DNA from 4 places in the Paenibacillus sp. FSL P4-0127 genome. Region 3 is predicted to be linked to each of the others. Evidence: riboswitches for the same ligand, from Rfam matches in the RefSeq annotation. Region 3 holds a riboswitch; each other region holds the start of a gene.
The links. Region 3 has a riboswitch for cyclic di-GMP ahead of NYE74_RS28100 (polysaccharide deacetylase family protein). Riboswitches for the same ligand answer to the same signal wherever they lie in the genome.
Positions count from the first base shown of each region.

Region 1: another riboswitch for cyclic di-GMP. It lies ahead of NYE74_RS13085 (S-layer homology domain-containing protein); the one in region 3 lies ahead of NYE74_RS28100 (polysaccharide deacetylase family protein).
Region 2: another riboswitch for cyclic di-GMP. It lies ahead of NYE74_RS30415 (hypothetical protein); the one in region 3 lies ahead of NYE74_RS28100 (polysaccharide deacetylase family protein).
Region 4: another riboswitch for cyclic di-GMP. It lies ahead of NYE74_RS13355 (methyl-accepting chemotaxis protein); the one in region 3 lies ahead of NYE74_RS28100 (polysaccharide deacetylase family protein).

Region 1 is NZ_JBBOWY010000001.1:2,910,800-2,916,207, reverse strand. It holds gene NYE74_RS13105 (AraC family transcriptional regulator) at 1-225, shown strand, start outside; partial or broken gene NYE74_RS13100 (GntR family transcriptional regulator) at 797-948, opposite strand; partial or broken gene NYE74_RS13095 (hypothetical protein) at 993-1,219, opposite strand; gene NYE74_RS13090 (hypothetical protein) at 1,390-2,211, opposite strand; cyclic di-GMP riboswitch class I at 2,513-2,605, shown strand; gene NYE74_RS13085 (S-layer homology domain-containing protein) at 2,878-5,408, shown strand, end outside.
Region 2 is NZ_JBBOWY010000002.1:899,492-904,899, forward strand. It holds gene NYE74_RS30400 (response regulator transcription factor) at 1-153, opposite strand, end outside; gene NYE74_RS30405 (sugar phosphate nucleotidyltransferase) at 280-1,668, shown strand; gene NYE74_RS30410 (PAS domain-containing sensor histidine kinase) at 1,702-2,769, shown strand; gene NYE74_RS30415 (hypothetical protein) at 2,777-3,145, opposite strand; cyclic di-GMP riboswitch class I at 3,159-3,239, opposite strand; gene NYE74_RS30420 (ABC transporter permease) at 3,456-4,232, shown strand; gene NYE74_RS30425 (ABC transporter permease) at 4,436-5,227, shown strand; gene NYE74_RS30430 (ABC transporter ATP-binding protein) at 5,374-5,408, shown strand, end outside.
Region 3 is NZ_JBBOWY010000002.1:349,676-355,083, forward strand. It holds gene NYE74_RS28095 (NCS2 family permease) at 1-525, shown strand, start outside; cyclic di-GMP riboswitch class I at 1,039-1,154, shown strand; gene NYE74_RS28100 (polysaccharide deacetylase family protein) at 1,227-2,723, shown strand; gene NYE74_RS28105 (nucleotide sugar dehydrogenase) at 2,784-4,106, shown strand; gene NYE74_RS28110 (glycosyltransferase family 2 protein) at 4,134-5,408, shown strand, end outside.
Region 4 is NZ_JBBOWY010000001.1:2,988,131-2,993,538, forward strand. It holds gene NYE74_RS13345 (thiamine pyrophosphate-binding protein) at 1-1,058, opposite strand, end outside; gene NYE74_RS13350 (GAF domain-containing protein) at 1,079-1,513, opposite strand; gene NYE74_RS13355 (methyl-accepting chemotaxis protein) at 1,532-2,797, opposite strand; cyclic di-GMP riboswitch class I at 3,006-3,095, opposite strand; gene NYE74_RS13360 (M42 family metallopeptidase) at 3,732-4,805, opposite strand; gene spoVAC (stage V sporulation protein AC) at 5,285-5,408, shown strand, end outside.

The DNA of each region.
Region 1 (5,408 bases), on a different contig from region 3:
CTGTTCAAAAAGGAACTGGGCGATTCGCCCGTCAACTACCTGATCACCCGCCGCATCGAAGAGGCCAAACGCCTGCTGTCGAATAGCGACGCGCCAATCCATGAAATCGCTTCCCGCGTCGGGTATGGGAATGACAAGTATTTTTCCATGCTGTTCAAAAAAGTGACCGGCCAATCGCCCAGCGCCTACCGGGACGCGAAAAAGCAAAAACGGGACGGGTGTTGAGCACCGGAAAAGTAAAAGCGCGATGAGCGTTCCGAGCGTTGAGCAGCGGAAGTGTGCGGTAAAACGCAGAATCGGAGTAGTCCACTAAACCGTAGCGACGGATTTGTCCGCTAAACCATCAAGTGGGGGCGCAGGATAAGCCGAAGAAAAGTTGTTCTCTTACGTTTGGCAGGGGATAGACGGGGATAAAGAAGAGACTAGAGCGGTATACGAACTGCTGCGAACTGCTACGAACTGCAAAAGTGCAGGCGATTTTCGTCGAAACTCCTCGAAACGGGGGGTTCAAATGCAAATGTGCAGTTCATATCCGGTCAGAAGAGACTTTTTTATCGAACGGCTGTAAATCAAATGCATTTTTGCATTTCGCTTGCTCGAAAATGGCGATTTGCGGAAAAATCAAATGCATTTTTGCATTTGGTCCCCTCCGTTCGCACGGTGCCAGCAAAAAAGCGCGAGCCGACAAAAGTAATGTCCCCCGGCTCTCCAGAAGCGGATTGGAACCCCTGCCAGGACAGCCTTTATTGGAATAAGTGAACGCCGTACACTGGCGCGCAGGCGTTTCTTATGCATCGTAAAACTCCTGAACGAGCTCCTGAATCGCCCCGCGGACAGTAATCTTGCTTACTGCAAACTCCTGCTCAAGCTGCTACTCGGAGGGGATTTCGTCCCCAGCAGGTAAACGCCGTGGAGAATCCGCTCCTTGATGATGTTTTTAATTTGCAAATATAACGGTCTATCTTTACGGGCAAACTCACGCCCCTGTTTCCCTACCTTTCCACATCCCCGGGGAGGATTGCTCTATCCCCCGGTGGATTTCCGCCTCCGCCGCCATCGGGGTGTCGCCCGGCACGGTATGCGCCAGCATCCCCGCTGCGGCCGAAAACCGGATGGTTTGCTCAGGGACGAAGCCCTCGTGGATGATCCTGCTGGCGAAGCCCTCCAGCTCGCCGTGGATGATCCCGCTGGCGAAAGCGTCTCCCGTCCCTATTCTATTTTTCCGTCCACGACGTCGATCTTTTCTCCGGTCCCCCGTTTAAGATGGCGGAGAACGAATCTTTCTTTCACTTTACTCGCCTCTTTTAGATAAACGTTATAATGTTTAATGGCGAATCGATATGTTCATTAGAAAGTGCGTCGTGAATATTCACGACGCACTTTCTATTTTTACTTTATTGTCAGTTCGTATAAATGTTTTTTTCCTTCATAAGTAAATTGAATTTCCCCGCTATCGAATTCGAAATCCCTAAGTATCTCTTTCTGACCGGTTTTGGTGTTATAGACAAATGCTTCATTGGTGTAACTCCCATCCGGATTGCCTGGCGTAGTGTAAACGCCCACGTACAAACCTTCCGAATTATCTACTGTATAATGATAAAATCTGCCTCCAGAGGCATGAAATTCTTCGATGACCTTGTTGCTGCTTGGATCATTAACATTCATTGCCCATAATTGTTGTCTTAGAGGCTGCGAACCACCACGAAAATCGGAAACGGTATGATATAAAATCGTATCGTTTACGGCAAATAAGTCATCAACTACGACATCGGCTTCGCCATCTTTAAGGGGTAGGGTTAGAAGTTTCGTCGATGTGTTGATATCCAGCGTATTATCTTTTGCATTACTTAGATATATACTAAAAGGCTCGGTAGGATAGTACTCTGGATAACTTTCCGTTTCAGGACGCTGCTCTAGCGTTGGCGCAGGAATCCAAACCATTCCTTTGGGTGTTTTAACGGCAAAGGTATATTTCTCCGCATTTTCGTCTTTTACTGCCACCTTATAAATCTCGCCATCGACATCAAGACTGATTGTTTTTTGAGATCCCTTACTATTATCAGTTGCAGGGCTGGTTTCATTTTTCGTTTGAGTAACTTCTGTTTTTGTTTTTTCCGTGGAAGCAGGCGCGCTTGTTATATTCCCGCAAGCCGATAGAATCACCGAACAAATCATGAAACCTATTACAAACTGGAGTGCCTTTTTGTTCAATACATTTGAGCTCCTTTAACCAAAATTTCATGCGCTTCTTTTATTGTATAACAATATTGCACTAATTCTGTGTCATTTCTGCTATTTAATGTTTGAAATTATTTAACAATTGGAAAAGAGGAGTACTTTTGTCTTTTTAAACGATAATATCCGAAAAAATATAGTATGGAAGCTCGGATCATCTATACTGTGACTTTTTTATCTATTACATTGTTGACAAGTGCTTTTTTTTGAAATATATTGAAATTGTTTGATAGGATATTAGTAATATTTTACTACATCCAGGTCTTTTTAACTATAATCGAATATTCGGCACACTAATCGAAAGATTAGGTCGCAAAGCCTTGGAGTCTAACAATTCGAAAAGCGAATTAATGACCGTCCGGCTGCATAACAATGAATACTATTGTTTATGCAGCCTTTTTTATTTTCCCCTCGTTCTCAACGGATTTTTCCGTGAGATATATAAAATACCCAAAGCAAGGAGGGTAGAAAATTAGTGCCTGAAAGGGAGGAATTCTATGAAAAAATGAGGAGGAACCAATGAAACGCGGGTTAAAAATAATATTGTCCTGGATTTGCATGTTTTCGCTTTTTGCCAGTCCCCTGTCCGTCTTCGGCGCAAGTTCGGGGGACCCCGTCTGGCCGAATCCCGGAGCCATTCAATTGAGCAAAACCGCCCAACCTACAGGGAGCCCTGGCGAGTGGGAAATTACGCTCAAGGCTGAAGGAAAAAACGTCCGGACCAGCTCGGACATCGTGCTGGTCATCGATAAGTCGGGGAGCATGGACCAGCGAAGTGGATGGTTTACACCATCGAAGATGGATAACGCTAAAGATGCCGCAAAGAAATTTGTGGATAATTTGCTGTTACCAAACTCTTCCACCCAAATCGCTGTGGTCTCATTTAATAAATCCTCTACCCTTATCTCAGGTTTTAAAGGTGCTGGCAATAAGAACGCTTTGAAAAATGCCATAGAAGGTATTGAACCGACCGGCGGAACGAATATCCAGGCGGGCTTGAAGAAAGCTAGCGACCTGTTGGCGAACAGTATCGCGCAAAACAAAATAATCGTGTTGTTAAGCGACGGTGAACCAACATTCAGCTTCAAGGGAACACATGCTGAAGGATTCAACTGGCCTAACAGCAGCAACAACTTTTCGATTACGAGTTTTGATTACGGAAAAACCCTTGGGACAGGTGCAGATTTTACTTTTAAAAACTATGATTGTAATATCTTTGGTTTTAACTGTAAAAACGACACCTACAACATCAACAATTATCAAGTCAAGGATAACGGCATCGGTACCATTTCCGAAGCAAAAATCGCCAAAGATGCAGGGCTCAAGATCTTTTCGGTAGGCTTGGAAGTTTCAAACAACAGCAACGCGATAAATGTGTTAAAAGACATTCAAAGCGAAGGCTACTTCCCTGCCAACAGCGATGAATTGAACACGATTTTCCGCGAAATGGCCGGAAAGATTTCCTATGCGGCTCAAAATGCCAAAGTCGTTGATCCGATGGGAGACATGTTCAATCTCAAGAAACAAGGCGCACAAGTCAGTCCTCAGGATTATTCCGCATCGCAAGGTACGGTAACTTGGAACGCTGCAACCGAGACATTTACTTGGGACGTCGGCAATATCGCCGAAGGTGAACCTGCTTCATTAACTTACAAAGTGGTCTTGGACCAATCCAAAAACCCCGTTTCTAATGTCCTCTATCCTACGAACGGCAAAACGACAATCGAATATACGAATGTTACGGGCGAGAAAGTTTCGAAGGATTTTGAGGTGCCGAAAGTAAGCATCGGCAACGGTTCCATCCTCATGAAGGGCTATAAAGTCAATGCGAGCGGCAAGCCTGTCAATGCCGAAGGCGTTGAAGTGGAAGGACCGGAATTCGCGGAATTGCTTTATAGCGAGTATTACAAGGATCAAAACGGGAATGAGGCTTTGCCGATCGGGGCTGCGGAATATTCCGTATCGGCCAAAAACATTGCCGGGTATCAGTTGAAGGTAGGAGAAAATCCTGTTAGCATCCGGCTTACCGCTACCAATCCGACACCGACAGTTTGGTTTGGTTATGAGGAAGCGGTTGAACGGACAGTTACCGTTCATTATTTGGAGCAGGGAACAGAAAAGGAACTCGCTCAATCAACTACGGTAAAAGGTGTCGCTGGGCAAAAAGTAACTCTAACGGCTGTCGAAATTCCGGGCTACACTCCGGAAAACAAAACTGCCGAGTACGTGGTTAAAGCCGAAGGCAGTAACGAGTACACCTTCTACTACGTCGCTAATAAGCAAAGCGTAGAAGTACAGTACCTCGAGCAAGGCACCAACAAGAAACTCGCTGACCCAACTACGGTTGAAGGCGTGACCGGGCAAACACTCGAGCTCAAAGCGATCGGCATCCCGGGCTACACCCCGGTGGAGCCAAGCTTCAACTATAAGCTTGGCGTGGAGAATGCTCCGCATATCTTCTACTACACACCGAGCGAACAAACCGTTACAGTGAAGTTCGTGGATAAGGAATTGGGGAATGAACTGATCGAACCTCGCACTGTGACGGGACACACCGGCAAAACCGTAACTCTCGAAGCAGCCGAAATTCCGGGCTACACTCCGGAAAACAAAACTGCCGAGTACGTGGTTAAAGCCGAAGGCAGTAACGAGTACACCTTCTACTACGTCGCCCATAAGCAAAGCGTAGAAGTGCAGTACCTCGAGCAAGGCACCAACAAGAAACTCGCTGACCCAACTACGGTTGAAGGCGTGACCGGGCAAACGCTCGAGCTCAAAGCGATCGGCATCCCGGGCTACACCCCGGTGGAGCCAAGCTTCAACTATGAGCTTGGCGTGGAGAATGCTCCGCATATCTTCTACTACACAGCCAATGCCACCGAACCGGATGACAGCAGGACTCTGACCGTCAGATACGTGGATCAACAGACAGGTAAAGACTTGCTCAATCCAACTGAGCGTTCGGGCAAAGTAGGCGAAAAAATTACCCTGACGGCCGAAAATTACACAGACACCGTTACGGGGGCGGTTTACAAACCGCACGCTTATGAAGTGCCGTACACCTTCACAGAAGATCAGGTGCAGCAATTCGTATTCAAGTATGCCCAAGGCAATACCGGTCAGGAGCGTATTGTAACGATCCACCATGTGGACCGAGAGACCGATGAAGAGCT
Region 2 (5,408 bases), 550 kb from region 3:
GATGATCACATCGGGCTCATCTTGCTTCAGCATTTGCATCGCTTCCCGGGAATGATAGAGGCTATTCACCTGGTACCCGTTCTCTTCAAGGAAGAGAGCGATCATGTCGGTTAGATTTTTCTCATCATCAACAAGTAGTACTTTGGTACTCATTCATAAGTCACCCTCCTATTCTATGAAATAATAAAGGAAAAATTAATATTTGCAATATACAAAATTACAAAAATGATTAATATTTGAAATAATGTGACAATCATCAATTTAAAGGTGGGAGAAAAAATGCGTCTAATTTTATTGTCAGGCGGTGCGGGGAAACGGCTATGGCCTTTGTCGAACACGAACCGCCCGAAGCAGTTTTTGCCCGTGCTGCGGCATGAGGGGAAAGCGGAAAGCATGCTGCAGCGGGTTTGCCGCCAGCTTTCCGGCGCGGGGCTAGGGGAGGCGTTGTTGTTCTCGGCCGGCCTCGGACAAAGGGAGCTGATTCAAGGGCAGGTCGGCGATCTGGCGCCGATTCTCGAGGAACCGGAGCGCAGGGATACCTTTCCGGCCATCAGTCTGGCCTCCGCCTACTTGCACAGCAAGGAAGGCTGCGGTCCTGACGAAATCGTGGGGGTTATGCCGGTCGATGGCTATGCGGAGGATTCCTTTTTTCAAGCCTTGGGCAAACTGCCCGGCGTGTTGGCGGACGCTGGCGCCGATCTGGCGCTTTTGGGCGTGACCCCAGACGCGCCTGCGGATAAATTCGGTTATATTGTGACGCAGCAGCCGGCCGAAGCGGACGGAAGCTTGCGGGTGCGAGCGTTTGTGGAGAAGCCTTCCGCGGCTAGGGCCCAAACGTTGATTGACGAGGGCGCCTTATGGAACTGCGGAGTGTTCGTGTTTCGGCTTGGATTTCTGCTTGATGCGCTTAAGCAAAGGGGCCTGCCGGCGGATTACGATGAGCTGCTCGGCATGTATAAGCTGCTTCCGCGCCAAAGCTTCGACATCGAGGTGGTGGAACGAACGAAGCGCATTGTAGCCGTTCCTTATCAAGGCCGCTGGAAGGATATCGGCACATGGAATTCGCTTTCGGAAGAAATGGAGCAGCAGGTCAGCGGGAGCGGTTATGTCTGTCCGGATTCATCCGGCTCCCGGATTGTCAATGAGCTGGATATCCCCGTGGGCGTATGGAGAGTGCCCAACATTGTCGTGGCCGCGGGACCGGACGGTATTCTGGTCACCGACCGGGAAGCGTCGGCCGGCATTAAAGATATGGTGGCTCAAGTCGAAATCACCCCCCGTTTTAAAGAAACCGGGTGGGGCCGGAAGACGGTGTTGACCGCAAGACGCGCGGGCGAAACGGAATCGTTGACCAACCGGGCCGTGATTTCCGCAGGCCGTTTTATCGGTTATCATGAACATGGGCGGCGCAAAGAAATCTGGATCGTGATTGCCGGCGCGGGCGAAGCGTGCATTGACGGCCAAACGTTTCCCGTAGAGGCGGGAAGCGTTGTTGTCGTTGAGCCCGGCATGAAACATGCGCTGTTGGCGTACAGCGATCTGGAGTTGATCGAACTGCAAATCGGCCGAAAAATCGAAGACAGCGACATGATCCGTTATGCCGATCCTTGGATGGCGAAGGAGGGAAAGGGGGAAGAGCAAAACCATGAGGTGCCGGCCAGGCGGTAAAACCGGACAAGCGGTTGGCGAATGAGAGAAAACATGGCTGAGGAACAACAGGACATCGATACGTACTACTTGGAATCATTTCAGGAAGGTATCCTTAAATGCGACACTAGGGGGACGATCGTGTTTATGAACCGCAGGCTCAAAGATTTGTTCGGCTTGGAAGAGATGACGGGGCAGGATATTACGGCTTTTACCAAAGCTATGGATGCGAACATTCAGCAGGAGGACCATAAGCTGACCAAGACCATACAAGCGTTTCGAAAAGGAGAGGTGAACGGAAATCAGGGGAAGTTCCCATATGCCCAAGGACCTAGGCGTTTGTTCTCGTTTTATGTAAGCCCGGTATTGGATACCGCGCAAACGGCGTGTTACGGGTATTTATTGGTATTTCGGGAATGCGGCGAAGAAGAGGCGGCCGATCCGCAGAGACGCGAAATGATCAGCGTGGTCTCCCACGAATTAAGGACACCTCTGACGACGCTGCTGGGCTATGTGGAAATGTTGATGCAGTACGATATTTCCGCGGAGAACAGGCGGCGTTACATGGAAATCATTTTTGCGGAAGGAAACCGGTTGTCCCATCTGCTTGAGGATGTTTTGGACAGTGAGCGGCTGGAATCGGGAGGGTATAACTATCATAAAACTTATGTACCGCTGATTGAACTCATTCACGAAGTGACCGAACGGTGGAATTTGAAATCATCGCATCTTATCGAGGTGGATTCCGAGGTTGAAGACGCTTTCATCTACGCGGACCGGTTTAGAATGTCTCAAGTTTTTGACAATTTAATCAGCAATGCGATTAAATATTCTCCCGGCAAACCATTAGTACTCATCCGAATCGCGGAAGAAGCAGACTATTATATCATCGAGGTTACGGATTACGGAATAGGAATTCCCGCGGAGATGCATGCGCGGCTGTTCGATAAATTTTATCGAGCCGGTCATTCGGGTTCCCGTCAAATTAAGGGCAGCGGCGTGGGCCTTTATATCGTCAAAAAAATTGCAACAGACCACGGGGGGACGATTACGTTAACCTCGGAAGTAGGGCAAGGAAGTACATTCCGCTTGCGTATGCCAAAACCCGTTCATTTGGATTAAGCGTTTCCTATTTTATAGCACAAAAACCCAAAACGGCGCTTGACCAAACGATCATGAGAGACTCCTGCGAAAAGCGCAAAACATAAGGGCAAAAAATGCCGCTATTCCGGCGATATCCGTCAATTTGAGAGAAATAGAGACGATTTATGCCGCTATTGTCTTCAGTCGCAAGGAAACGCCCGCGTTCTGGGCCCTTCACAAGCGAATAAGGAACAAAGATGCCGCTAATGGGGATGAACATGCCCGGCTCCGGATAATAAGCACATAAATTACCGCTATTTTGAAGACCGGCGTTTGGTGCGCTCCAGCAGCCGACTGTCGAATACCTGTTTTCTAGGTTGAGCCTACTTAAATTAATATACATATAAAAAAACAAAAAAAGCCTTCTGTTCGGTAGCTGGCTGCCATCCTTGCGGGAAGGCCCTTTAGCTTTGCGTCGCTGCCTTTCGACAGGTTTGCCGTTTATCGTAGCCGCTTTTTTCACAAAAAACATCGTATCACGATTCCATAAAACATGCAATCCATTTCCTGGTAATCCGGGTGCGCAAAATTTCTCTTGCCACTCTTGGAATATTAAGGTATGATAGTACCCTTCTTGCAAAATCGCCTTGACTGAAGTGGACGGGTCTGCCCGTCTATGAGGGGGACCCCCCCTCTAAATAAGCTTATCGGAGGTGTTTAACCGGATGCTTTATTTCACGCTGGCTTCCAAAGCCTATGCCCGCAATTTGCAGTACCGCGGAGCCCATATGGTGCACAACCTCGCGAGCGCGATGTTCGGATTTATGTATGCGTGCATCTGGATCGGGTTGGGGAAGGACCACCCGCTGGGAGAGTACGGAACGCAGGGAATGGTGAATTATATCGCCTTCACCCAGGCGTGTCTCTGGATCACCAGCTTCATCACGAACGGGCTCGGCATCCCCCAATCCGTCAGGACCGGGCAAATCGCGCTTGATCTGATGCGTCCCGTCCATCTGTTCAGCCATACGATGGCCAGGGAATGGGGACAGATCGCCTACCAGTTCATTTTCAAATCCATCCCGATTTATCTCCTGTATTTCTTCATTTTTTCATTGCAAATTCCAAATCAATGGACCGCCGTGTTGTACACCGTGTTAGGGTTGCTCGGGGCCTCCTATCTGTCGATCTGCATCAATTATTTGATCGGCGTAAGCGCCTTGTGGACGATGGAATCGTCCTGGCTCTATTGGGCCAATAGCGCGCTGATCAATTTGCTTGCCGGATTTTTCATCCCGTTGGAATGGCTGCCCGGACCGCTGGAAAACCTCGCCTGGCTATCGCCTTACCCTTACCTGCTCTATGTTCCCACAACGATTTATCTTGGAAACGGAAGCGGCTCCGCCTTATGGGGAACGCTGCTTTGGTGCGTCCTGATGACTGCTTGCTGCTTGCTGGCAACCCGGCTGCTGCGGCGGAAAGTGGAGGTGCAGGGCGGATGAACGAGAGGAAGGGGCCTGGCGCTGAGAACGGGCAAAAGCCTGGGAGAGGGCGGAAGCCAAAGAACGGGCGGAAGTCTAAGAGCGGGCAGAAGCCTATGAGCGGCATAGACGGCACGCACGAAATGTACGATGACATTAGCGGCAGCGGCGGACGATTCTCGAAGGTCACTGCCGGCCCGACCCGGTCCGCTGGCGCGAAGCCGATGTCTTGGCTGAACCTGTACCGGCTGCTGATCCGTACGAGCATAAAAAGCCGGATGCAGTACAAATTCAATTTTGTGCTGGGTACGGTGCTGGCCGCGTTGATCCAGATTTCCGAATTTCTGATGATCGCGATCGTTCTGGACAAGTTCGGCGTAATACAGGGCTGGTCGGTTTACGAGATCGGGTATTTGTTTGCGGTGATGACGTTGTCCAGGACGCTGTACCGCACGTTTGCCGAGGAGGTGCACCATCTGGAAAAATACCTGGTCGGCGGAGAGCTCGACCAGCTATTGACGCGGCCGATGCCGGTGCTGCTCGCTTTAATGCCGCAGAACTTCCGGCTGATGCCCGGCGAACTGCTGCAGGGCGGTTTCATCCTGTGCTGGTCGCTCGGCGCGATGACGCATAGCGGACAAGTCGGCTGGATTGCAGTACCGTTTACGCTATTCATTATCGTTACCGGCGCGGTCATTTTGTTTTCTATCGGACTTGCTACGGCTACGCTCGGTTTCTGGACGACCCGCATCAGCGAACTGCAAAACTTCACCGAGGATGCCGCTCAAACGGCGGCGCGATACCCGCTCACCCTGTATCCGAAGTGGATGTCCTCGCTATTTTTGTTCGTGATCCCGGTCGGCTTTGTGAATTATGTACCTTCGCTCTATATTTTACGGGGCGAATGGGGGCCGTGGATCCTTGCGGCGACGGCGGGGGCGGCGGCGGTATGCTTAGCCGCAAGCCTGCGGTTCTGGCTGTTCGGCATCACGAAATATCAAAGCACAGGAAGCTAAGCGCACAGGGAGAGTAAGAACGGAAGGCCGTAAGTACAAGGAAGCTAGTGCGTACGAGTAAGTGAAGGCATGCTGTGTATAAGTCAGTGAAGGCATGCTGCGTAAGGGTAAGCGAAGGCATACAGGACGAAAAGGAGGAGCGGCTTATGATCGAAGCCAGCCATTTATATAAGGAGTTCAA
Region 3 (5,408 bases):
ACCCGCGCCGGCTTGATGAAAAACAAAGAAGAAGGCGAGAAAAAAATCGGCAAGGCGATGCTGGTGGATGCGGTTGGCGTCAGCGCGGGCGCATTTCTTGGCACCAGCACGATCACTTCCTATGTAGAGAGCACCGCTGGTGTGGCCGAAGGCGGACGCACCGGGCTCACTTCGGTAACGACGGGGATCTTGTTCCTCCTGGCGCTGTTCATCGCGCCGCTGGCCGGTGTTGTGCCGAGCGCGGCAACGGCTCCGGCGCTGATTATCGTCGGCGTGCTGATGATCGGCCAGGTCAAATCGATCGAATGGGATGACTTCCTGCATGCCTTCCCGGCGTTCTTGACGATCGTATTGATGCCTTTCACCGGAAGCATCGCCAACGGGATCGCCGCCGGTTTGGTCTCTTACGTCATTCTGGGGGGCTTCAACAACCTGTTCACCAAAAACAAAGTCAAAATTCATTGGCTGATGTGGGTGCTGGCCGTGCTCGTATTGGCCCGCTATATTTTCCTTGGCACCGAATAATTTAATGAAAACCGGATCGACCAACAAGGGTGTCCCTCTCCGTTAGGAGCAAGCGCCCTTGTTTTAGTTCTAACCGCCGCCGACTGGAACGATAAACCGCCTACCCTTCAAAATAACGCACTTTATGTACTTATTATCCGAGCCCCAACGTGTTCGTCTCCATTAGCGGCATTTTATGTACTTATTTTCCTATGAATGGTCCAGAACATGGGCATTTCTTTGCGACGGGGGAAAATAACGACATAAATTACCTCTATTTCTCCCAAATGAACGGATATCGCCGGAATAGCAACATTTTTTGCCCTTATTTTTCTGCTGGATTATCCCGGAGCAATACAAAAGAGCACCGCAGGCTTATCGGCGCGCTTCTTTAAGCTCCATTTCTAGGCTATTTGACATGGAAAGAAATGGGCCCCCACTCCTGAATATTTTTTTGTGAATCCGCTTTTTTTCATAAACTATGGATTGATTTCCAGCCGGAGTCGATTATAATAAATTTAAATAATTAAAATTCTAAACCAAAGGCAAACTATTCGAAAGGATAGGACGCAAAGTTTGGAGTCTAAAGCGTTCGCAAGCCGTGGTGGGAATTGCGGTGCAAGCTGCGCTATGATTGTCCGGCCGCCATGTAAGTATGGCGGTCTTTTTATTTTGAAGATTTTGATTGGAAAAAAATTACTTTTACAAAAGAAGGTGAACTAATGATTTCGATGGCAGGAAACGGCGCCCGGTCGATTCGAATCGGATTAGCCACAGCTCTGCTTGCGTTTTGGGCGGCCGGCTGCAGCGGGGCCAGTCCGCAGGCGGACAACGGGAATGGGGCCTCCCCCATGTCCGGGGCGCAGACCGCTTCATTGCAGCAGCAGCCGATTGCCCGTTATACGGGGGAACCGAGCAAAACATTGTCTTTTGTCTATACGGCCAAAAAGGAGCTTTCCCTAACGTTCGACGGTTTGGGCGATCGCGAGACGATCGAGCGTTTATTGGATGAACTGGACAAGCATCATATCAAAGCGACGTTTTTTGTCCCGGGCATGCGGGCGGCCGAAGAGCCGGATTTGGTCAAGGAACTAACCAGCCGCGGCCACGAGGTGGAGAACAATACGTTGACGCGCGCCGACTTGACGACCTTAAGCTATGAAGAAATCTATAAAGAAATCAACCGTACCAACGGCTTGATTGCCGACGCGACAGGCAAGCAGCCGCAGTTCGTCCGGACCCGGGGGGCCCGTATGAGCGAAGACGTTCGCCTGGTGGCGGCGCAAACCGGACTAAAAGCCGTCGTTTCCTACAACATCAATCCGAAGGACAGCGACATGCAAAGCGCCAAGGAAATCGGCGATTACATACGGAGGTACATTAGCCGCGGCGGCATTATCGCGCTAAATACGGACGTGAATCCCGAGGTGGTTTCCTCCATTTCCTATATTGCGGATGCGGCGAAAGAAGTAGGCTATAAGTTGGTGCCGCTCGCAAAGCTGGTGCGTGACGGCGGCGAGCGGAAGCCGCTGGAGCAAATCCCGGGATACGATGCCGCCCGGATCAATCCCGATTACGAGCAGGCGGACTATAATCTGATCTATAACGCCAGCGATATCGCCAAATGGAACCCGCACGGCAAGAAGGTCGTCGCCCTGACCTTTGACGATTGGGGCAGCGATTTGACCGTCACCCGTCTGTTGAAGATCCTAGAGGATCATGACGTCAAAGCGACCTTTTTTCTGCGGGCCAACGGCGTAGAGAACAATCCGAACCTGGCCAGAGCTATCGTCGAAGAGGGTCACCTTGTGGCGAATCATACCTACAGCCATCCCGTGATTACGCAAATCCCGCCCGACGAGCTGCAGGAAGAAGTGGTCAAGGCGCACCGCATCATCACCGAAGCGATTCAGCAGCAGCCGGCGATGCTGTTCAGGCCTCCGACCGGGGAGATCAACAAGGAGACGGCCAAGGTGATCGCGGCCACGGGGTATAAGACGCTCGCTTTGTACGATGTGACCACCCTGGATTGGAATTCCGACCATGACGCTCAGTACATTTTAAACGGGGTGCTGAAGCAGACGACTAACGGCAGCGTTATTTTGCTGCATATGCTTGACGGCCTCCATACGCTGGAAGCCTTGCCGAAGGTAATCGACCAGTTGAAGCAGCGGGGTTATTCCTTTGTGCTTCTGGACGAGCTGTACGGGATGAAATAAGGAACGAACGCTTGCTCGGCATCTTTGGATACTCATCGGGAAATGAATGGGGTTGAACTTATGGATTTGAATCAACTATATGAGAACATTGTAAAGCGGACGGCCAAACTGGCTGTCGTCGGACTAGGGTACGTAGGTTTGCCGCTAGCGGTCGCGTTTGCCCGCAAGGCTGACGTCATCGGGTTTGACGTGAGTCCCCGGAAAATCGCCGATTACCTTGCGGGGAAAGATCCGACCGGCGATGTCGGGGACGCGGCGATCAAGGCGAGCTCGATTGACTTTACCTCGGATGAGGCGAGGCTGGGGGAGGCTTCCTTTTACATCCTGGCCGTGCCTACGCCGGTTCAAAACGATAAAGTGCCCGACCTTACTTATGTCAAGAACGCCAGCGCGATGGTCGGGAAACATTTGCGCCCCGGTTCGGTCGTTGTCTACGAGTCGACGGTTTATCCCGGCGTCACCGAGGAAGTGTGCGTTCCGATCCTGGAGGCGGAGTCGGGGCTTACATGCGGGGTCGACTTTAAAGTCGGCTATTCCCCCGAACGAATCAATCCGGGCGATCAGGTTCACCGGCTCGAGAACATCGTGAAAATCGTTTCCGGCATGGATGAGCAGACGCTTGGTCTTGTGGCGCAGGTTTACGAGCTGGTGATCGAGGCGGGGGTTTACCGGGCCGAAAGTATCCGTGTGGCCGAGGCGGCCAAGGTGATCGAAAACGCCCAACGCGACATCAATATCGCTTTTATGAACGAACTATCCATGCTGTTTCACCGGATGGGAATCGACACGAAAGCGGTGCTGGCCGCGGCGGGAACCAAATGGAATTTTCTCAAATTCACCCCAGGGCTGGTCGGCGGCCATTGCATTGGCATCGATCCTTACTATTTAACTTATAAAGCGGAAGATGCGGGGTACCATTCGAAAATCATTTCCGCGGGGCGGCGCATCAACGACGGGATGGGCAAATATGTCGCCCGCAGCATCGTAAAGCTGCTGATGCGCCTGCGGAAAGATTTGTCGGATGTGAAAGTCGGTATCCTCGGCCTGGCCTACAAGGAGGATTGCCCCGATTTTCGCAACACGAAGGTCACGGATATTATCGCAGAGCTGAAGGAATATGATATCCAGCCGCTTGTCTGCGATCCGCTGGTGGACCCGCGGCTCGTGTATGAAGAGCATGGATTGGAGCTGGCGCAGCTGCCCGATTTGCGTGATTTGAACGTGGTGGTGCTGGCCGTCCCTCACAGGGAATTTCTAAACATGGCTCGTGAGGATTACGACCGGTTGTTCGGGGCGGACAAGAGCAAGGTGTTTTTCGATATTAAAGCCGTGTTCGATAAATCCGAATTCGAAGCTTCGGGTTATCATTACTGGAGCCTGTAAAGGGCCCATCTTAAAGGTTAAGGGGCAATGAACTTGAGGAAAAAGAACAAAGCACAACAAAAGCCGGTTGAAGTTCTCTCCACGCCCAAGGCGGATCGGCGGCTGCTTGCCCATGTCCCCGATCCGGAGAACATCCGCAAAGCGTCGGACCGCAGAGGCATGTTGCGCTCAAAGGACGATGGGCCCGGTGAATCCGCCGATCATGGCGACAATAAGATGCCCCGTCTGCTCAGCTTGCGCTATGAGGCTGATTTTCCCGTCTCGCTGCTGCCCGTGGGAGCCGATAAGAAAGGGAAAAAGGCGGACGCAAAGTCCCAAATAAGCGGCATGGCCGCGGACATTTCTTCAACGGGGATTCTGGTGGAGCTGGAATCGGAGAGGGCCGAAACATGCCGTGAAGGCGATGTGTTCGAGCTGCGCTTTAACATTCCGCCGGGGACGATGCCGGAGGGTTTTGAGTCGAAGGTAAAAATAAAAGCATCGGTCGTTCGCAGGTTTACCCGTGACACGCCGGACGGGGAGAAGCCGATGGCGGCGCTTGCTTTTGAAAGCAACCTTTACAATTACTTTCAGAAACGGCGTTGGGGCTATTCCGTGTATACGGCCAGCGGCTTGCTGTTTGTCGCTATGACGATTATTTTGCTGATGCGCGCCGAAAGCATCATCTATTTCAAATACAACATTCTGCTTTATTTATACAGTCTAACGGCGGCCATATTTTTGCTGACGCGGTATTTTTTCGGGGCTTTGTACCGCAACGTGCCGGTCAATCCGGATTATACGCCGGGCGTGACGATCATTATCCCTTGTTTTAACGAAGAGCAATGGATTCAGCGCACCGTGCTCAGCTGCATCAATCAGGAGTATCCGATCGACAAGCTGGAAGTGATCGTTGTGGACGACCGTTCAACCGACGGATCGGTGGAGCGGATCAACGAGATCGTCGAGCGCCTGCATAAGGAAGCGGAGCGGTTTGACATTCGGAATCGCCTCAGACTGGTTGTCTTGCCGGAGAACGGAGGCAAGCGGGTCGCTTTGGTCAAAGGCGTGGAGATGGCCAAACATGATTTGGTCGTGTTCGTGGATTCGGACAGCTTTTTGGAGCCGGACGCCATCCTTCACCTCGTGCAGCCGTTTCAAGATCCGAAAATGGGCGGGGTGGCCGGCCGGACGGACGTGGAAAACAAATATACGAATTCGATTACCAAGCTGCAGACGGTTCGCTATTATATCGCGTTTCGCATCATGAAAGCGGCGGAATCCTGGTTCGACAGCGTTACCTGTCTATCCGGTCCGCTGTCA
Region 4 (5,408 bases), on a different contig from region 3:
AAGCCGGTATGATTGAGTTCATAAGGTTCGTTAAGCGGCAGCGGCTTTTTGAAAGCTCCTGGCGCAGGCTGAGCCTGCCGGAGAAGATAGGGGACCGCGTCCTGGAGATCGGCGACCACCGCCGCGTCCGTTTTGAAGACCTTCCCCGGCTCTTTGCCGTCGCGGTCGATATGGATCACTTTGCGTCCGGCCACAAGCGCTTCGTTGAAATTGCAGGTAGAGGCTTCCCCAAGGCTTGTTCCCAAGATGAGCAGGCACGAAGCCGGGGAAGCGTTGACGTATTCAAACGCCGCGTCGGTGCTGGAAAACCCGTAATTCCCCAGGTTAAGGGGGAAGTCGGCGGGGATGATTCCTTTTGCCGACGGCGTCGTAATGATGGGCCACTGCAGCCGCTCGCTAAGGCGCATAATCTCTTCGGCTGCGGCCCGCCCGCCGCGTCCGACCATGATGAGACCATGCTCTGCTTCGTTCAGCAGGGCGGCCGCCCGGTCCAACTCCGCCGGATCGAACGGAATCCGCTGAAGCAGCGCGGGATCCGGGGCGGCGGGAAGGCTGGGGGGCGCTTCCATCCGCTGCACATCGATCGGCACGGAAATATGTACTGGCCCGAAAGGAGGTGTAAGGGCGATCCTTACCGCCTTGTCCAGCTCGGCCATGACTTCCGCTTCGTTCATGACCGTGTTGCTGTATTTGGTGATCGGTCTGACGATATGCTGGGCGTCCATCTCCTGGATGGCACCTTTGCCGATCTGCCATCGGTTTACGTAGCCGGTAATCACGAGCAGCGGAGCTTTGGCCCGCATGGCGTCGGCGATCCCGTTCATCATGTTCGCTACGCCTACCGCCCCGGCGCCGGCGCAAACGGCCAGCTTCCCGGAGGTGCTGGCATATCTCGCCGCCATATAAGCCGCTCCAGCTTCATTTTTCGTAATGATCGGCTTCATATCGACATCGATCAACGCATCGTAAATCGGACCGATGATTCCTGCCGGAATCCCAAAAATACAATCCACTCCGGTTTCCTTCAAATACTTGAGTATGGCTTCGGCTATGTTCATATTCCGGATATCTCCTTATCCTAGTGTTGAAACGCATCTCTGTATTCGTTCACCAGTGCTTCCGCACGTTCGATCTCCTCGGCGGAGAAAAAATGCAGCTTGCCTATCGAGGCGACAACGACAATACCCTGAACCGCGCCGTCGTGCATGACGGGAATAACCATGATGCTGTCGATCCCGAACAGAAAAAACTCATCGGCCGATCTGGGATCGTTTTTGACGTCCTGAACCACTGCCGCCGTTTGGGGATGGGCCATCAGTTCGCGAAGCAGGCGGTCATGTTCGATATAGACCGGATTTTGCGCATGTACGCTTTTCCACCGCTCCACGCCAAGGTGATCCGTTTTCGTTTTCAACACCGGGTTCAAGCGGCCTTCCCTGATTTCGTGATAGGCGATATCGGCCACGCCGGTCAGGCGTTCCAGCGCTTCAAACAGCAAAGCTAATCGTTCCATGTCCATCCTCCTCGCTTGCTAGATTGAGTATCTGTTTAATAGGGACTTCAGTTTTTCGGCTTCCGTCTCAAGCTGCTTGGAAGATTCGAGCGTTTCTTCCATGGCGGTCAACTGTTCTTCCGAGCAAGCCATGATCTCCTTGGTCCCGGCCAGATTGACCTCGGTAATCTCGAGCGTCTGTCTTACGGAGTCCATGATTTGTTCCGTGCTTGCGCTGATCTGCTGCGTCACCGCGGAAACTTCCTGAACCCGGGTGGACACCTGCTCGGCCAAATGCACGATTTGCTGGAACGAATCGCCGGCGGAGGTAACGAGGACGCTTCCGGTCTCGACCTCGGTCATGACCCGTTTCATCGCTTCGATCGATTGATCGGAGCCTGTGCGGATATGGCCGGCCATCTCGGCGATATCCTTGGCCGATGCCGCCGATTGCTCGGCAAGCTTGCGGATTTCGCCCGCGACCACTGCGAACCCTTTGCCGTATTCGCCCGCTCTTGCGGCCTCGATAGCCGCGTTTAATGCCAGCAAATTGATTTGACTGGAAATTTCCGAGATCAGCAGAGTGACCTTGTCGATTTCTTCCGTCCGCTCGCCGAGTTGGTTTACGGTTTGCGACGAAGCGACCGTGGTTTCGTAAATTTTGCTCATTTGGTCAACCAGGCGGTCGATGCCTTCGTTGCCCGCATTCGCCTGAGCCGCGGCCTCGGTCGCTTCCTCCGCCACACCTTGCGCTGACAGGGCGATGTGCTCCATGCCTTTTCCGACTTCTTCAAGCATCAAATGGTTGTTCCGTGCACTTTCGACGAGCTGCTCACTACCTTCGGAAATCATTTTGATCGATTCCGTGACCCCTACAACGAGGTCGTTGCAAAACTCCATATTGCCCGTCAAGTCCCGCGACGTATCGGCTACCTTGGCCGACATGTCCTGCATATGCCCGGCCGCTTCCCTTAATTGGGCGCCGATCAGCTTCAGGTGGCCGGCCAGTTCGCTGAATTCGTCCATCACCTGGACGTCGCCGTCGAAGGCTAAATCGCCTTCCGTCATGGCTTTGGTCCGCTCGGCCATTTTTTGGAACGATTTGTCGAGCAGCCCGGCAATCAGCACGGCCTCCCCCGCGCCGATCAAGGCAAACAGGACGATCATCAGCGCGGCGGCCCAGCCGTTCATCAGTCCAAGCAGATAGAAGATCAGAACGAGCACGATCGCCAGCACCGCAAGCGGTCCGGCAACCAGCAACAACAACTTGCGGGCTAAGCCTTTACCGAAATGTGATAATTTCAAGTTACTTACTCCTTTGCTGTCACTCTAATACCCTTAGCAGCTGCCGTTTTCCGTTTTTCGCCGTTTTAACTTTTTAGAAGCAGGTCCCCTCCTTCCTTGTCCGAAGCTTCGCCGCGACGTTTTAACCTGGCCCCAAGCCCTAATTGAAACCAAAAAAAGACTTTCGCGAAGAAAGTCCGGCGGCCAACAAGCCATGATTCGGCATAAGGTTGGCATCCCGGCGGTCATGATTCCGTTAAGAATTTTAGATCCGTGGCTTTGCGTCCCTGCCTTTCGGCCAGGTTTGCGATTTACATCCTATTCCTTGTATTTGGTTGTGAATGATGGGAGAGTGAAGTCGCGGCGCTCCCACAGATTAGGAATATACTACTTATATCGGAAGGCGGGTCCTGATATTTCATAAAATTTTCGGCAAATTCAAAAAATTTTCAATAATAGGGGACTATAAGAGGATGACTTTGGTTCTAGAAAAAGAAGGGAAAATATAGGTCGAATAGGAAGGATGTACTATATATCCCATTTTAGATTCAAGGTATTGATGGCTGACCTATCGCATACGGCTGGGTTCAGTTTTCCTGGAAAGGCTTAGGTGTTCGAAGCAAAATTGGGTTCGCAGAAAATCTAACGGTTGTAATAGCGGCTATTTGACGAAAAAAGCCCTGTTCAAAATTTTAACGGTTGTGAGAAGCGTTATTTGCCTGAAACTAAGCAAAATGAGCCGGATTTCAGTGAAATAAGCGCTATGGCAACCGTTACAATTTGAAATCAACGTTTTTTAAGCGAATAGCGGTTGTGGCAACCGTTAGATTAGTTGTGGCCAGCGTGAGAGCTCACCGGGCTTGCTTAAGCGAAAATAAAACCGCCGGACGGTCAAGCTAAACAAGGAGTTAGCTTGCCATCCAGGCGTTAATTAAGCAGCGCACCCGCCGTTTGGTCAGCTCCGCTCCAGAATGGTAGCCAGCGTTGTGCGGTCGAGTCCTTTGACGAGCCGGATCAGCAGCTCCTTGGCGGCCGCGTAGTCGTCGGTATGGATGATGGACGACGAGGTGTGGATATAACGCGAGCAGATGCCGATCACGCCCGAAGGCACGCCGATGCCGCTCAAATGAACCGGACCGGCGTCGGTTCCGCCTGTGGATACAAAATATTGGTATTTGATGCGGTGCGTATCGGCCGTGTCCCGGATATACTCGACCAGCCCCCGATGCGTCAGCATCGTCGGGTCGTACACCCGCAGCAAAGCGCCTTCGCCCAGCTTGCCGAAGGCCCGTTTGTCGCCGGTCATATCGTTTGCCGCGCTGGCGTCCAGCGCAAAGAAGATGTCCGGCTGGATCAAATTGGCCGCCGTGCGCGCTCCCCGCGTACCCAGTTCCTCCTGCACATTGGCTCCGCAGTACAACACGTTGGGCAGTTTTTCCCCATGCAAAGCTTCCAGCAGCTCGATCGCCAAACCGACGCCGTACCGGTTGTCCCAGGCTTTGGCCATGATTTTTTTCGGGTTGACGAGCGGAGTAAATTCACAGATCGGCAAAATCTGCTGCCCGATCTGCACGCCGGCCGCTTCCGCTTCCTCGCGGCTGTCGGCGCCGATATCCAGGTACATCGCTTTCAGGTCGACCGGTTTGCCGCGCTGCGCTTCATCCAGCAGATGGGGAGGCGTCGATCCGACCACGCCGACGATTTTCCCTTTCGGTGTAACGATCTGCAGGCGCTGCGCCAATACCGCCTGGCTCCACCAGCCCCCGAGCGGCTGAAAAGACACCATACCGTTATCGCTAATGCCGGTCGTGATGAAGCCTACCTCGTCAAAATGCCCGGCGACCATGACCCGCGGTCCCTGCTCATCGCCGCGCAGTACCCCAAACAAACTGCCGAGCCGGTCTTGAACGAACTCCTGCGTAAAAGCGGACATTTTCTCCTTAACCAAGGCGCGCAGCTCCCGCTCAAACCCGGGGGCCGCCGGAAATTCGGTCAGCTGTTTAAACAGCTGCTGCGTTTTTTCATTCATCTTGTTTCTCTCCTTTTTTTCCTGCAAATGGCAAGGCCATACGCTCTTTACATTAGTATGAACCACCTTGTTCCGATTGTCCATGCGCCTGAAAAGTCCTGTTCTTTTGCCGCCGGGCCAAGCACCAAATTCGCGGCGGCGCATATACTTTAACAAGCAAGGGGCCAAATAAGGGAGGCAAAAAAATGGAACTCCGCTCCACGGATTGGCTGTTGATCTGTCTTCTCTTTATTCTGCTGGTCATTATTCTTCTATACCTTTAAAAACAAATAGGACGCCTTGGACGCCAGTTCCGTTGTTTGACGCTAATTGTTTTACCCAAAACCCGGTGTCCCGAACCCGCCAGAGCGATCTTGGCGGGTTTTGTTTTGTTCGCTGCTTGCCGCTATGGATGATTTACCAAACATAACAAGCCAGTCGCTGACAAATAATGAATATACCGTGCTTATAAGGCATGAGCAGAAAAAGGAGGGATACCGTTGCCAACAAAAAGTAAACCGGGCGCCCGGGTGAAGCTGAACCATCTGCTGCTGACGGAAGAGGAATACAAGCAGGTTGCCGACCAGCACAAGCCGAAGACAAGCATCTTTGCCAATTGCCTCA